DNA from 2 places in the Streptomyces sp. PH9007 genome. Region 1 is predicted to be linked to the other one. Evidence: riboswitches for the same ligand, from Rfam matches in the RefSeq annotation. Region 1 holds a riboswitch; the other holds the start of a gene.
The links. Region 1 has a riboswitch for thiamine pyrophosphate ahead of thiO (glycine oxidase ThiO). Riboswitches for the same ligand answer to the same signal wherever they lie in the genome.

Region 1 (7,088 bases):
GCGTCCAGGAAGGCGGGCAGGTCGCCCTGGCGCTTCCTGGCGTCAGTACACAGATACAGCCGGGCGCCGGCGATGCCGTCGGTCACGGCTCTCCCCCTCGGTGGTGCTGCTTCGCGGGTCGGTGCGGTGGCGCGGCACCACGGGTGCCGCGCCACCGGTCAAGCGGTCGTACGGTCAAGCGGTCGTTCGGTGCAACGGTCGGGCGGTCGCGCGTCCGGCCGTCACACGGCCAGGGCCTGGGCCCGCCGCTTCACCTCGGTCCCGCGGTTCTCCCGCAGGGCGTCGGCGGGCGTGCCGGGCAGGCTGTCGTCGGGGGTGAAGAGCCACTCCAGCATTTCCTCGTCGGTGAAGCCGTCGTCGCGCAGCAGCGTCAGGGTGCCGACCAGGCCCTTGACGATCCTGCCCTCGCCGATGAAGGCGGACGGCACCTGGAGCACCCGGTTCTCGCCCCGGCGCACGGCGATCAGCTGCCCCTCCTTGACCAGCTGACGAACCCGGGTCACTTCCACGTCCAGCGCTTCGGCGATGTCGGGGAGGGTGAGCCAGTCGGGGACGAGAGCTTCGGTTTTCGCATCAATCTCGGTCACACCTCAAGCCTGCCACCTCCGACTGACAGGCGTCATCGGGGAGTGGCAGCGGAGGGACGGTACCGCCGTGCGGGGGGGCCGCCCCCGCCGGTCAGGCCGTCGCGTTCTTCAGGGGCACGGCGGGGTCGGCGGCCCGCACCGGATCCAGGCGGGCCCCGCGTTCGATGAGCCGGCGGCCCTGGGCCAGGTCGCGCGGCCGGTCCACGGCGCACACCGCCCGCAGCACCCCGGCGCCGTCCAGCCAGCACACCGACCAGGCCGCGCCCGGGGCGCCACCGGCGGCGGGGTCGCCCCGCCACAGCAGCGTGTCGTGCGGGCCGTGCTGCCCGGCGTACTGCACGAAGCGGCCGAACTGCTCGCTCCAGAAGTACGGCACCGGGTCGTACGCCGTGTCGGCCGTCCCGGTGACCTGGGCGGCGACCGTGGCGGGCCCGGCCAGCGCGTTGTCCCAGTGGTGCACCAGCAGCCGGCGGCCGTACCGGGCCGAGGGGAAGGACGCGCAGTCGCCGACCGCGTACACCCCGGGCAGTGAGGTGCGCAGCCGGTCGTCCGCGCGGACCGAGCCGTCGGCGGCCAGTTCGACGCCGCTGCCCTCCAGCCAGCCGGTGGCGGGGCGGGAGCCGATGCCCACCAGCACGGCGCCGGCGGGCAGCAGCTCGCCGCCGTCCAGCTCCACCTCGCCCGGCCGGACGGCCGCCACCCGGGCGCCGGTGCGCAGTTCGGCGCCGGCGTCCGCGTACCACTGGCGCATCGGTGCGGTGAGTTCCGGCGGCAGCGCGCCGGGCAGCGGGTGGCCGGCGGCCTCCAGCACGGTGACGGGGGCCCCGGCGGCGCGGGCGGCGGTGGCGACCTCGGCGCCGATCCAGCCGGCGCCGACCGCGACGAGCGGGCTGCGGGCGGTCAGCAGCGGGCGCAGCCGGGCGGCGTCGTCCAGGGTGCGCAGCACATGGACGCCGGGGGCCGCTTCGCTGCCGGGCAGGGTCAGCGCCTCGGCGCCGGTGGCGATGACGAGATGGTCGTACGGCACGGGTCCGGCGTCGGTGCGCAGCGCGCGGGCGCCGGCGTCGATTCCGGTGGCGGCGCGGCCCAGCAGGAGTTCGATGCCGAGGGTGTCGAAGTCCACATCGAGGGGCGCGCCTTCGGCCTTGCCGAGCAGCACGTCCTTGGACAGTGGCGGGCGGTCGTAGGGCCGGTGGTGCTCGGCCCCGACCACGGTGACGGTTCCGGCCCAGCCCGCTTCGCGCAGCCGCACCGCGGTCTGCGCGCCGGCGAGCCCGGCCCCGGCGATGACGACCCGCTGATCCCGTTGCTCCACGCGGCCACCCTACGCGCGCGCCGCACCGGGCCCGGCTGCCGCGCTCCACGGGGATGCCGCGTTCCGCCCGGTGCGCGGGCGCGAACACCGGCCCGCCGCCGGGACGTCCGGCACGGGGCGCGGGAAGCCGCCGGGTTCCGGGGGCTTTTCGTCCCCGGCCCCGCCCGTACTACTGTGGCGGGCGACAGAGCACACGGGAGCCCGGCGGTCCGGGCTGAGAGGGAGGCGGGCGGCCTCCGACCGTACGAACCTGATCCGGGTCATGCCGGCGAAGGGAGCAGCCGCGTGGTGAGGTCCATGCCCTCAGCGTCCGCAGGCCGTACGTCCGATGTCCTGATCATCGGCGGCGGCGTCATCGGTCTGGTCACCGCCTGGCGGGCCGCCGGGCGGGGGCTGAGCGTCGCCGTGGCCGACCCGGCGCCGGGCGGCGGCGCCGCGCGGGTGGCCGCCGGCATGCTCGCCGCCGTCACCGAACTGCACCACGGCGAGGAACCGCTCCTCGAACTCAACCTCGCCTCGGCCGCCCGCTACCCGGACTTCGCCGCCGAGCTGGAGGACGCCGCGGGCTCCGGCGTCGGCTTCCGCGCCTGCGGCACCCTGGCGGTCGCGCTGGACGCGGACGACCGTGCCCAGCTGCGCGAGGTGCACGCGCTGCACCAGCGGTGCGGGCTGAGCTCGCAGTGGCTCACCGGTCGCGAGTGCCGGCGGCTGGAGCCGATGCTGGCCCCGGGGGTGCGCGGCGGGCTGCGGGTGGACGGCGACCATCAGGTCGACCCGCGCCGGCTGGCCGCCGCGCTGCTGACCGCCTGTGAACGGGCGGGTGTCATCTTCCACGGCGAGCGGGTGCGCGAACTGACCGTCACCGGGGACCGGGCCACCGGCGCGGTCCTGGCGGACGGTACGGCGCTGTCCGCCGCCCGTACGGTGCTGGCGGCCGGCAGCCACAGCGGTGAACTGCCGGGGCTGCCACCCGGGATCGCCCCGCCGGTCCGCCCGGTCAAGGGCGAGGTGCTGCGGCTGCACATGCCGCCGGGGCCGGGGGGCACGGGCGGCGGCGCGTTCCTCTCCCGTACGGTGCGGGCCGTGGTGCGCGGCTCGGCCGTCTATCTGGTGCCGCGCGCCGACGGCGAACTCGTGGTGGGCGCCACCTCCTGCGAGCAGGGCTGGGACACCACGGTGACCGCGGGCGGCGTCTATCAGCTGCTGCGGGACGCGCACGAGCTGGTGCCCGGCATCACCGAGCTGCCGCTGCGCGAATGCCTCGCGGGGCTGCGGCCCGGCAGCCCCGACAACGCGCCGCTGCTGGGGCCCACCGCGCTGCCGGGGCTCCAGCTGGCGACCGGGCACCACCGCAACGGGGTGCTGCTCACCCCGCTGACCGGGGAGGTGCTGGCCGAGTCGCTGGTCACCGGCGAACTCCCGGCGATCGCGCGGCCCTTCAGCCCGCTGCGGTTCCCCTCGGTGGTGCCGGCATGAGCGGGACCCCGACCGTTTCCGTCAATGGCGCCCCGCGCGAGCTGGCCCCCGGTACGACCCTGGCCGACCTGGTCACCGAGCTGCTCTCCCGCGCATCGGGGGCGGGGGTCGCGGCGGCGGTCAACGAGTGCGTGGTCCCCCGGGCCCGCTGGCACGGCACCACGCTGGCGCCGGGTGACCGGGTGGAGATCCTGACCGCCGTCCAGGGAGGCTGACGACCGATGACCGACCTCACGAGCGACGCGGCGAACGACCCCGCGACCGGCGCCGCGCACGACCCCGCGAACGCCGCCACCGCCGGCGGCCCCCCTCCGGGCGACGGGGACGACGTCCTGGTGCTCGGCCCGCTGCGGCTGACCTCCCGGCTGATCATGGGCACCGGCGGCGCCCCCAGCCCCGAGGTGCTGGAGCGCGCCCTGGCCGCCTCCGGCACCCAGCTGACGACGGTGGCGATGCGCCGGGTGGATCCCGGGGTACGGGGCTCGGTGCTCGGCATCCTGCGCAACCTCGGCATCGCGCCGCTGCCGAACACCGCGGGCTGTTTCACCGCGGGCGAGGCGGTGCTGACCGCGCGGCTGGCGCGCGAGGCGCTGGGCACCGCACTGGTCAAGCTGGAGGTCATCGCCGACGAGCGCACCCTGCTGCCGGATCCGGTGGCGACGCTGGACGCCGCCGAGACGCTGGTGGACGACGGTTTCACGGTGCTCCCCTACACCAACGACGACCCGGTGCTGGCGCGGCACCTGGAGGAGGCGGGGTGCGCGGCGGTGATGCCGCTGGGCTCGCCGATCGGCTCGGGGCTCGGCATCCGCAATCCGCACAACTTCGCGCTGATCACCGAGCGGGCCGGGGTGCCGGTGATCCTGGACGCGGGCGCGGGCACCGCCTCGGACGCGGCGCTGGCCATGGAGCTGGGCTGCGCCGGTGTGATGCTGGCCTCGGCGGTGACGCGGGCGCAGCGTCCGGTGCCGATGGCGCGGGCGATGCGGCACGCGGTCGAGGCGGGGCGGCTGGCGTTCGGCGCGGGGCGGATTCCGCGGCGGCATTTCGCCCTGGCCTCCTCGCCGTTGGAGGGGCGGGCGGAGCTGGACCCCGAACGACCGGCGTATTGATCCGATCGTACTGATATACGATCGCCGGATCTGGGGGACCATTCTGTCCGTTACGGGGGATCGCGCGCCGCGGGCCGGCCCGTCTCCTGAGCGGCAGCTGAAGGAGAGATCGACCGTGAGCACACCGCCCCAACCGCCGCCGCAGGGACCGGAGCAGGGCCAGAACCCGTACGCCTCCGCCTCCCCTCCGCCCGGGCCCCCCACCCCGGGCTACGGTTACCCGGGCCAGGCGCCGGTGCCCGGCCCGCCGCAGGGCTACGGCTACCCGCCGCCCGGTGGCCCCGCGGGCCCCGGCTACCCGGGAGGCCCCGGCTACCCCGGCGGCCCCGTCCCGCCGCCGTACGGACAGCCGCAGCCGCCGGCCAGGACCAACGGCCTGGCCATCGGTTCGCTGGTGACCGGCCTGCTGGCCATGGCCCCGATCGCGCTGATCCTGGGCATCCTGGGCCTCAACCAGGTGAAGAAGACCGGGGAGCGCGGCAGGCCGCTGGCCATCGCCGGTATCGCCCTGGCCGCCGTGCAGATCATCACGCTGGCGATCCTGGTCCCCACGGTGTTCCTCAAGGACGACAAGGGCAGCGAGGCGACCCCCACCCCCTCCCCCAGCGAGTCGGCCACCGACGAGGAGACCGGCGAGCCCGGGCGCGAGGTCGCGCCCGACGGCGAGGGGATCACCGTCTTCGACATCGCCGTCGGCGACTGCTTCGACACCAGCGGCCTCTCCGACTACCAGGGCGAGGAGGGCGCCAGCGAGACCGACGTCACCCTCTACCCCTGCGACGTGCCGCACGAGGCCGAGGCGTTCGGCTCCTTCGAGGTCACCGGGTACGACACCTTCCCCGGCATGGACGAGATGGTGGAGATCGCCAACACCGAGTGCAACCGGCTCGTCCAGCCCTACATCCTGGACACCTGGACGATCGGTGAGGACACCGGGATCTTCTACTACCACCCCGAGGAAGCCAGCTGGGGCATGGGCGACCGCGAGATCCTGTGCTTCTTCGGGCTCGCCAGCGGCCGGTCGATGTCCGAGTCGCTGCGCCCCGACGAGAGCGCGCTGAGCGCCGACGCCCTGGGCTACCTGGAGATCACCGGCGCGCTGGACACCGAGTCGTGGATGGAGCCGTCGGAGGATTCCGGCGTCCCCGCCTTCCGGTCGTGGGGTGACGCCATGGCGTCCGTCATCGAGGACGAGATCGCCGCGCTCTCCGCCGCCACCTGGTCCGACGCCGAACTGGAGACGCTGGTCGCCGAGCTGATCGACGCCCGCGAGAGCAGCCTGCCGTACTGGCAGGACCTGGCCGACGCCGGTGACGAGGCCGCGGTGTGGGAGAACTACGAGCAGGGTTACGGCACCTTGGGCATCGACACCGAGATCGAGATCCGCTCCCTGCTCGGACTGGCAACGGGTAGCTGACACTTCCGTCACTGTTTTGCTGCGGTCCTGATCACAGGACCGCGGCGGCCGGGTGGGTGTCCGCGGCAGACCGTAGACTCAACAGCCGTGGACACCACCCTTCAGGACCCGCTGATCGGGCATGTACTCGACGGCCGTTACCGCGTGGACGAGCGGATCGCCGTCGGCGGCATGGCCACGGTCTACCGGGCGGTGGACACCCGCCTCGAACGCGAGCTGGCCGTCAAGGTCATGCACCCCTCGCTGGCGGACGACGCCGACTTCACCGAGCGCTTCATCCGCGAGGCCAAGTCGGTGGCCCGCCTCGACCACCAGAACATCGTCGGCGTGCTCGACCAGGGCCGCGACGGGGACTACGTCTACCTGGCCATGGAGTACGTGGCCGGCTGCACCCTGCGCGACCTGCTGCGCGAGCGCGGCGCGCTGTCGCCGCGGGCCGTGCTGGACATCGTGGAGCCGCTGCTGGCCGGTCTGGCCGCCGCCCACCGGGCCGGGCTCGTGCACCGCGACATCAAGCCCGAGAACGTCCTCATCGGCGGGAACGGCCGGGTCAAGGTCGCCGACTTCGGCCTGGCGCGCGGCGTCGACCACCAGACCTCCGCCGACACCGGCACCCTGCTGGGCACCGTCTCGTACCTGGCGCCCGAGCGCATCGAGCACGGCACCGCCGACCAGCGCGCCGACGTCTACGCCTGCGGGGTGCTGCTGTACGAGCTGCTGACCGGCGCCAAGCCGCACACCGGTGACTCCCCGGCCCAGGTGCTGTTCGCGCACGTCCACCGGGACGTGCCGCCGCCCTCGCAGGCCGTGCCCGAGCTGGCGCCGGCCCTGGACACCCTGGTGGCGCGCGCCGCCGCCAGGACGCCAGGGGACCGGCCCGAGGACGCCGCCGGGCTGCTGGCGCTGGTCCGCGCGATACGGGACGGGCTGACCGACGAGGAGCTGGACGTCCAGCCGCCCGCCGCGACCCAGGTACCGGCGGGCGAGGGCGCCGCCGGCACCACGGACGCCGACGAGACCGCCGCCGGGGCCCCCGTCGCCGCCGACCCCGAGGAGCGGACCAGTGTGGTGCCCCGCCCGGCCGGCGTACGCTCCACCGCCCCGGACGGCCCCGACCGCGACGCGGTGGACCACACCGCCCGGATCGAACTGCTGCCGCCCCTGTCGCACGACGGGGACGA
Region 2 (7,088 bases), 1.8 Mb from region 1:
GATCACCCGTGCGGGTACGGTCGCGCCCATGGTGATCGGGCGCACAGTGGTGATCAGTGGCGGCGGCACGGGCATCGGCCTGGCCACGGCGGAGGCGTTCGCGCGCGGGGGCGACACCCCGGTGCTGATCGGGCGCCGCGCGGACGTGCTGGAACGGGCGGCGGAGCGGATCGAGGGGGCGGTGCCGGTACCGGCCGACCTGACGGACCGGGCGCAGGTGGCGCGGGCGGCGGCGGTGATCGGGGAGCGGTTCGGCACGGTGGACGTACTGATCCACAACGCGGGCGGGCTCGCACCGGCTCCTCCCGGTGACGGGAGCGACCCGCTGGTGGCGGCGGCGCACGAGTGGACCGAGTCCTTCCGGATCAACACCCTGACGGCGGTGCTGCTGACCGAGGCGCTGCGGGACCGGCTGGCCTCACCGGGCGGACGGGTGCTGTTCGTGTCCTCGATCGCCGCCCTGCGCGGCTCCGGGGCCGGCGGCTACGGCGGCAGCAAGGCGGCCCTGCACCCCTACGCCTTCGACCTGGCACGGCGGTTCGGGCCGCGCGGCGTCACGGTCAATGTGGTGGCGCCGGGGCTGATCGACGACACGGAGTTCTTCGGCGGCGGCATGTCGGAGGAGCGGCACCGGGCGCGGGTGGCCGAGACCCTCAACGGCCGGGCGGGCGAGCCAGGTGATGTGGCGCAGACCCTGCACTGGCTGGCCTCACACGCGGCCGGGCACATCACGGCCCAGGTCATCCAGGTCAACGGCGGCGCGGAGCGCGGTCGCTAGGGTTTGACGGCCAGGCCGACGACCAGCAGCTGCTGCCAGATCGTCAGCGACGAGCGGTGCTCCAGCGCGGGCCGCCACTCGGCGGCGGGGCGGATGCCGGGCTCCAGGATGTCCAGGCCCTCGAACAGCGCGGATATCTCCTCGTCCGTGCGCCAGCGGCCCCGGCCGAGCGACCCCTGGAGCAGCCCCTCCAGCTTCGCCGACTCCGGGTCGCGGCGGCTGCGGAAGTGGCTGATGAAGAAGTAACTGCCGGAGGGCACGGCCTCCCGCCAGAACCGCATGACGCCGTACGGGTCCTCGTCGTCGTTGAGGTGATGGAGCACGGCGGAGAGGATGACGCCGACCGGCCGGTCGAAATCTATGAGCCGCAGGAGGGCGGGGTCCTCCCTTATGGCACGGGGACGGCGCAGGTCGGCCTGGATCACGACGGTGTGGTCGTTCTCGGCGAGCAGCGCCCGGCCGTGGGCGAGCACGATGGGGTCGTTGTCGACGTACACCACGCGCGCCTCGGGGGCGTGCCGCTCGGCGACCTGGTGCACGTTGTCGGCGGTGGGCAGGCCGCTGCCGAAGTCGATGAACTGCCGGATCCCCGTCGTACCGGCGATGTCCCCGATGGCCCGTACCAGCGCCTGCCGGTTGTCGATGGCCATCTGGACGGCGCCGGGCAGTTTCACGATGAACTCGTCGCCGAACTCCCGGTCGACGGCGTAGTTGTCCTTGCCGCCGATGAGGTAGTCGTAGGTCCGCGCGATGCTGGGCCGGCTCAGGTCGATCCCCGGGATGGCCTCGTCGCTCATCGCAGTGTCCCTCCGCCGCCGTCGTGGTGAGTGCCCGTCAGCTTAATGCTGAGCAGGCTGGGGCGGGAGGGGTGCGGTCAGGGCCGGGAGGATCGTCCGGCGCGCCGTCCCCGCCCTCCGAAGTCTGGAGGAATGCCGGAGGTTCCGGCACCGGGGGTCTTCCCGTTCCCGGACGTCCGGGTGGGTCACCGGGCGGGGCGGGGCTGCGGGACGGCGTGCCGGGGCGGGTTGATCAGGGTGATCTGGCGCACCAGTTGGTGGAAGGCCACCAGCGCGGAGATCGGCGGCAGCCCGGCGACGGCCAGATCGGTGACCGTGTTGGGGGCCTGCTCGACGCAGAGGTAGACCGCGAGGCCGGAGAAGAAGATCACCACGGCCCAGGAGTGGGCGGCCCGGCGCTGGTGCAGGGCGGCCCGCACGATCGACAGGGACGCGACCAGCCACGGCCCGTAGATCAGCACCGGCCACCAGCCGGTGAGCCCGCTGGCGGCGGTCGGGGAGACCATCTCGCGCAGCGGGACGTAGGAGATGAGGCCGCCGAGAATGCTGAGCATGGCGGCGATGACGGTGAGGCACGCGGCGATGAGCAGACTGCTCCAGCGCAGCCACTGCACCGGGCCGGGCCGGCTGGGCAGCGGGACGCGCCGCCGGGGCCGCCGGTGGCGGGCGCTGGGATCGCCCGCGTCGGGGACGGGGGCGGCGTGCGCCGGTGCGTGGTGGCGGGGGGTCGGCTGGGGGGCGGCGGCGGTCTGCAGGAGCTGGGCGAGATCGCCGTCGAACTGCCAGCTCCCTTCGCCGTTCCGCAGCAGGTGCTGGGTGTCCTCCGCCTCGTACAGGACCGATCCGTAAGGGGGTTCGGGGTGGGCCGAGGGATTCTGTGGAGTCATACTCCGCCAACGACACTGCATTTGGCCTCGATGCGTGGCATTGGAGTGAATGTCCAGTTTATTTATTAATGAAACGATGAATGCCATGGCTTATCTCGGAATTGCGGCTGAATATCCCACTCCCGGGTGAACTTCAGTTCGTTCGGAGCAACATGGCGGAAAGGCACGCTTACCGTACAAACATGAATGATCAGCAGCCCCAGCCGGTACCGCGCCACGAAGCCATCGACATCGGCGACTTCGTCTTCGCGGCGACCGGGGCCCGCGCCCGGCGGCTGACCACCCCGGAGGGCGAGCACTGGTTCCCGGCGGCCGACGTGTGCCGGGAGCTGGGCTACACCACCACGCGCAAGGCCCTGACCGATCACGTCCCCGAGCGGTTCCGCCGGCCGCTGGCAACTGTGACCGGAGGTCACAGTTCTCGCAACATCGCAGGTCAGAACTGGCGGAGGAATTTGCAGATGGTGAATCTCCAGGGGCTGCTGTTCCTGGTGACCGGCTGCACCAAGCCCACCTGCGGGCCCTTCAAGGAGTGGATGCTCGACGTCATCGTCACCATCCAGCGCGAGGGTTCCTACTCCCTGCCCGCCGCCGAACTCCAGCCCGCCGCCCCCGGGGCCCCCGTCGTGTACGCCATGCCGCCCCAGGTCGCCGACGCGATCGTGCGGCTGGAAGAGCGCGCCCTGCGCGATGACGCGGCGCTTGCCGCCGTGCAGCGCGAGGCGAACGCCGCGCGGCGGGAGATGGCGGATGCCCTGCGGTCCGTCGCCGACGTGCTCGGCGGCATCCGTGACCGGCTCGGCCCCGCACCGTCACCGGTACCCGCACCACGGGTGCCCCGGCAGCGTACGGCGCCCCGCCCGCGGGGGCGGGGCGCCGAGGAACTGCTGGCCGGCTGGCGGGAGCGGCTCACGGTCACCGACGACGTGTGGGCCGTCGCTGTGCTGCTCGCTCCCGCCCTCGTCACCGACGGCCAGGTCAACTGGTCCGTCGACGAGATCGCCGCCCGCACCGGCCTCAGCTCGGCCCGGGTGCACGACAGTCTGCGTTTTCTGCTCAGGCGGCACTGCATCCGCCAGATCGGCATTCTGCACAACGCACCGGTGTACGCGCTGCACTGACCGGCGCCGGCCGGAACGCGCCGTGCCCGTCAGCTCCCGTCGGTCTCCGCCAGCGGCAGGTACACCCGGTTCCCGGCCTGCGCGAACTCCTCCGATTTACGGTCCATCTCGGCCCTGATGTCGTGCGAGATCTTCATCGAGCAGAATTTCGGCCCGCACATCGAGCAGAAGTGCGCCGTCTTCGCCGGCTCAGCCGGCAGGGTCTCGTCATGGAAGGCCCGCGCCGTGTCCGGGTCGAGCGCCAGATTGAACTGGTCCTCCCAGCGGAAGTCGAACCGCGCCTGCGACAGCGCGTCGTCCCACCGCTGCGCCCCCGGATGGCCCTTCGCCAGATCCGCCGCGTGCGCCGCGATCTTGTACGTGATCACGCCGGTCTTCACATCGTCCCGGTCCGGCAGCCCCAGGTGCTCCTTCGGCGTCACGTAACACAGCATCGCCGTGCCCCACCATCCGATCATGGCCGCACCGATCGCCGACGTGATGTGGTCGTACGCGGGCGCGATGTCCGTCGTCAGCGGCCCGAGCGTGTAGAACGGCGCCTCCTCGCAGATCTCCTGCTGCAGGTCCACGTTCTCCTTGATCTTGTGCATCGGGACATGCCCGGGGCCCTCGATCATGGTCTGCACGTCATGGGACTTGGCGATCCGGTTCAGTTCGCCCAGCGTCCGCAGCTCCGCGAACTGCGCCTCGTCGTTGGCGTCCGCGATCGACCCCGGCCGCAGCCCGTCCCCAAGCGAGAACGTGATGTCGTACGCCCGCAGGATCTCGCACAGTTCCGCGAAGTGCGTGTACAGAAAGCTCTCCTCGTGGTGCGCCAGGCACCACGCCGCCATGATCGAGCCGCCGCGCGAGACGATCCCCGTCGTACGGCGCGCCGTCAGCGGTACGTACCGCAGCAGCACCCCGGCGTGCACGGTCATGTAGTCCACGCCCTGCTCGGCCTGTTCGATCACCGTGTCGCGGAAGATCTCCCAGCTCAGCTCCTCCGCCCGGCCGCCGGTCTTCTCCAGCGCCTGGTACAGCGGCACCGTGCCCACCGGCACCGGGGAGTTGCGCAGCACCCACTCCCTGGTGGTGTGGATGTCCTTGCCGGTCGACAGGTCCATGATGGTGTCGGCGCCCCAGCGCGTCGCCCAGCGCATCTTCTCCACCTCCTCCTCGATGGAGGAGGTGACGGCGGAGTTGCCGATGTTGGCGTTCACCTTCACCAGGAAGTTCTTGCCGATGATCATCGGCTCGGCCTCCGGGTGGTTCACGTTGGCCGGCAGCACCGCCCGGCCCGCCGCGATCTCCTCGCGCACGAACTCGGGGGAGCGGTCCTCCCGGATCGCCACGTACTCCATTTCCTCGGTGATCTCCCCGCGCCTGGCGTACGCCAGCTGCGTCAGCCCGTCCGCGGGGCGCCGCCGCGCGGCCCGTTCGGCCAGCCATCCGGCGCGCAGCGCCGGCAGTCCGCGCCGTACATCCGTGGTCACCTCCGGGTCGGTGTACGGACCCGAGGTGTCGTACAGCGTCACGTCCCGCCCGTCGGTGAGGTGCACGCGCCGCACCGGCACCCGCAAGTCCGGGCGCGATCCCGTGACATATCCCTTGTGCGATCCGAGCACACGTGTGTCCTGCTTGGTCATGATGACCCAACTCCCTACGCCGGCATTACCCGGTACCAGGTTCGGCGGTCGGCGCAGCTCGTTCAGCGCCCTCTCAGCCCCGTGCTCGGAGCTCCCGCGATGTCACATAATCGCCGCCTACGCTAACGGTTCCCCGGCCCGGCTGAACAGTGCGCCCGGGATTCTCTTGCGATGATCGGCGCGTGACAGACACCCATGGACACAGCCACGGCCACAGCCACAGCCACGGGCCGCCGCCCCCCGTCTCGGCCCATCTGCGGCGGGTCATAGCGGCCGTGCTGATCCCGTTCGCGGTGGCGGTGGCGGGCGGTCTGCTCCTGCTGTGGCCCGGTGGCGCCCCCACCGCGGGCGACGAGCACACCGGCGTCGGCTTCGACCAGCAGTTCGAGGAGGCGAAGGTCACCGGCGTCGAGGAGCAGGACTGCGCCGAGCTCGGGGTGCAGGTTCCGCGCGGCGTGGAGGGACAGTGCGCCCAGGCCACCATCGAGGTGACCACCGGCCCGCACACCGGCCGTACCTTCCAGGAGGTGGTGCCCCCGGACGCCACGCAGAAGTTCCACGCCGGGCAGAAGGTGATCGTGGCGTACGCGCCCAACGCCCCCGAGGAACTCCAGTACAGCGTCTCCGACGTCGACCGGAAGTTCCCCATCCTCCTGCTGGCCGCCGTCTTCGCCGTCGCGGTCGTCCTGGTGGGGCGGATGCGCGGGCTGCTGGCGCTGATCGGCCTGGTGGTCAGCTTCGGGCTGCTGACGCTGTTCATCCTCCCGGCCATCCTGCACGGCTCGAACCCGCTGCTGGTGGCGGTGATCGGCGGCAGCGCCATCATGCTGGTGACGCTCTACCTGTGTCACGGTGTCAACGCCCGCACCTCGGTGGCGGTGCTCGGCACACTCATCTCGCTGGTGCTGATCGGCCTGCTGGGCTCGCTGTTCACCGCTTGGGCGCATCTGTCCGGCAACACCGACGACCAGACCGGCCTGATCCACGCCCTCTACCCCGGCATCGAGATCCGCGGACTGCTGCTGGCCGGCATCCTCATCGGATCGCTCGGCGTCCTCGACGACGTCACCGTCACCCAGACCTCGGCGGTGTGGGAACTCAAGGCGGCCGAGCCGGACGCCGGCTGGCTCAAGCTCTACCGGGCGGGCATGCGCATCGGCCGGGACCACATCGCCTCGGTGGTCAACACCCTGGTGCTGGCGTACGCGGGAGCCGCGCTGCCCCTGCTGCTGCTGTTCACGGTGGCCAACGCGAGCGTGGGCACCGTGGCGTTCAGCGAGCTGGTGTCCGAGGAGATCGTACGGACCCTGGTCGGTTCGATCGGCCTGGTCGCCTCGGTACCCGTCACCACCGTGCTCGCGGCGCTGGTGGTGAGCGCCGACCGGCCCGCGGGGGACGGGCCGGACGGCGGCACGGCTCCTACCAACCGCCGCCGGAGGAGGAGGAAGAGGTGAACTTCCGCACGATGAAGATCAGCAGCGCGATGAGTGCCGCGCAGACCAGGATCTTGAACATCAGACTCATCAGCCACGTGAGCACCGAGGTGATCAGCCCGCCGAAGACCACCAGCACGATGGCGGGGATGGCGACCCAGCGCACCCACCACGGCAGTGACCTGAACAGTTCTTTCATGACGCACGGCTCCTCACATCCGCTCTCCGACATCCCCCGGCACCGTCATGTCGATGCTAAGCGGGCCCGTGGGCGGACGGGAGGCCCCGCGGCCCCGGTCCTCCCCTGACCGTCCCCCGAGGGAACCCTGAGGTCCACGGGCCCGGAGGTCACCCTTCGGGCGGAGAGAAGATGACCATCACCCGCAGATCTTCCGTGATGTGGTGGAACTTGCACGGGGTGTGCGCCGGGACGTAGACGATGCT

Region 2: another riboswitch for thiamine pyrophosphate. It lies ahead of thiC (phosphomethylpyrimidine synthase ThiC); the one in region 1 lies ahead of thiO (glycine oxidase ThiO).

The regions. Positions count from the first base shown of each region.
Region 1 covers NZ_CM187440.1:1,229,926-1,237,013, forward strand. Annotated here, with positions in the region: gene thiE (thiamine phosphate synthase) at 1-86, opposite strand, end outside; gene ACTFAP_RS05395 (Rv2175c family DNA-binding protein) at 222-587, opposite strand; gene ACTFAP_RS05400 (NAD(P)/FAD-dependent oxidoreductase) at 679-1,902, opposite strand; TPP riboswitch at 2,095-2,180, shown strand; gene thiO (glycine oxidase ThiO) at 2,200-3,378, shown strand; gene thiS (sulfur carrier protein ThiS) at 3,375-3,593, shown strand; gene ACTFAP_RS05415 (thiazole synthase) at 3,750-4,490, shown strand; gene ACTFAP_RS05420 (DUF4190 domain-containing protein) at 4,606-5,907, shown strand; gene pknB (Stk1 family PASTA domain-containing Ser/Thr kinase) at 5,995-7,088, shown strand, end outside.
Region 2 covers NZ_CM187440.1:3,054,649-3,061,736, forward strand. Annotated here, with positions in the region: gene ACTFAP_RS13870 (SDR family NAD(P)-dependent oxidoreductase) at 35-778, shown strand; gene ACTFAP_RS13875 (SAM-dependent methyltransferase) at 775-1,575, opposite strand; gene ACTFAP_RS13880 (DUF2637 domain-containing protein) at 1,761-2,462, opposite strand; gene ACTFAP_RS13885 (BRO-N domain-containing protein) at 2,645-3,583, shown strand; gene thiC (phosphomethylpyrimidine synthase ThiC) at 3,613-5,211, opposite strand; TPP riboswitch at 5,206-5,319, opposite strand; gene ACTFAP_RS13895 (YibE/F family protein) at 5,394-6,665, shown strand; gene ACTFAP_RS13900 (DUF5326 family protein) at 6,631-6,843, opposite strand; gene ACTFAP_RS13905 (cupin domain-containing protein) at 6,993-7,088, opposite strand, start outside.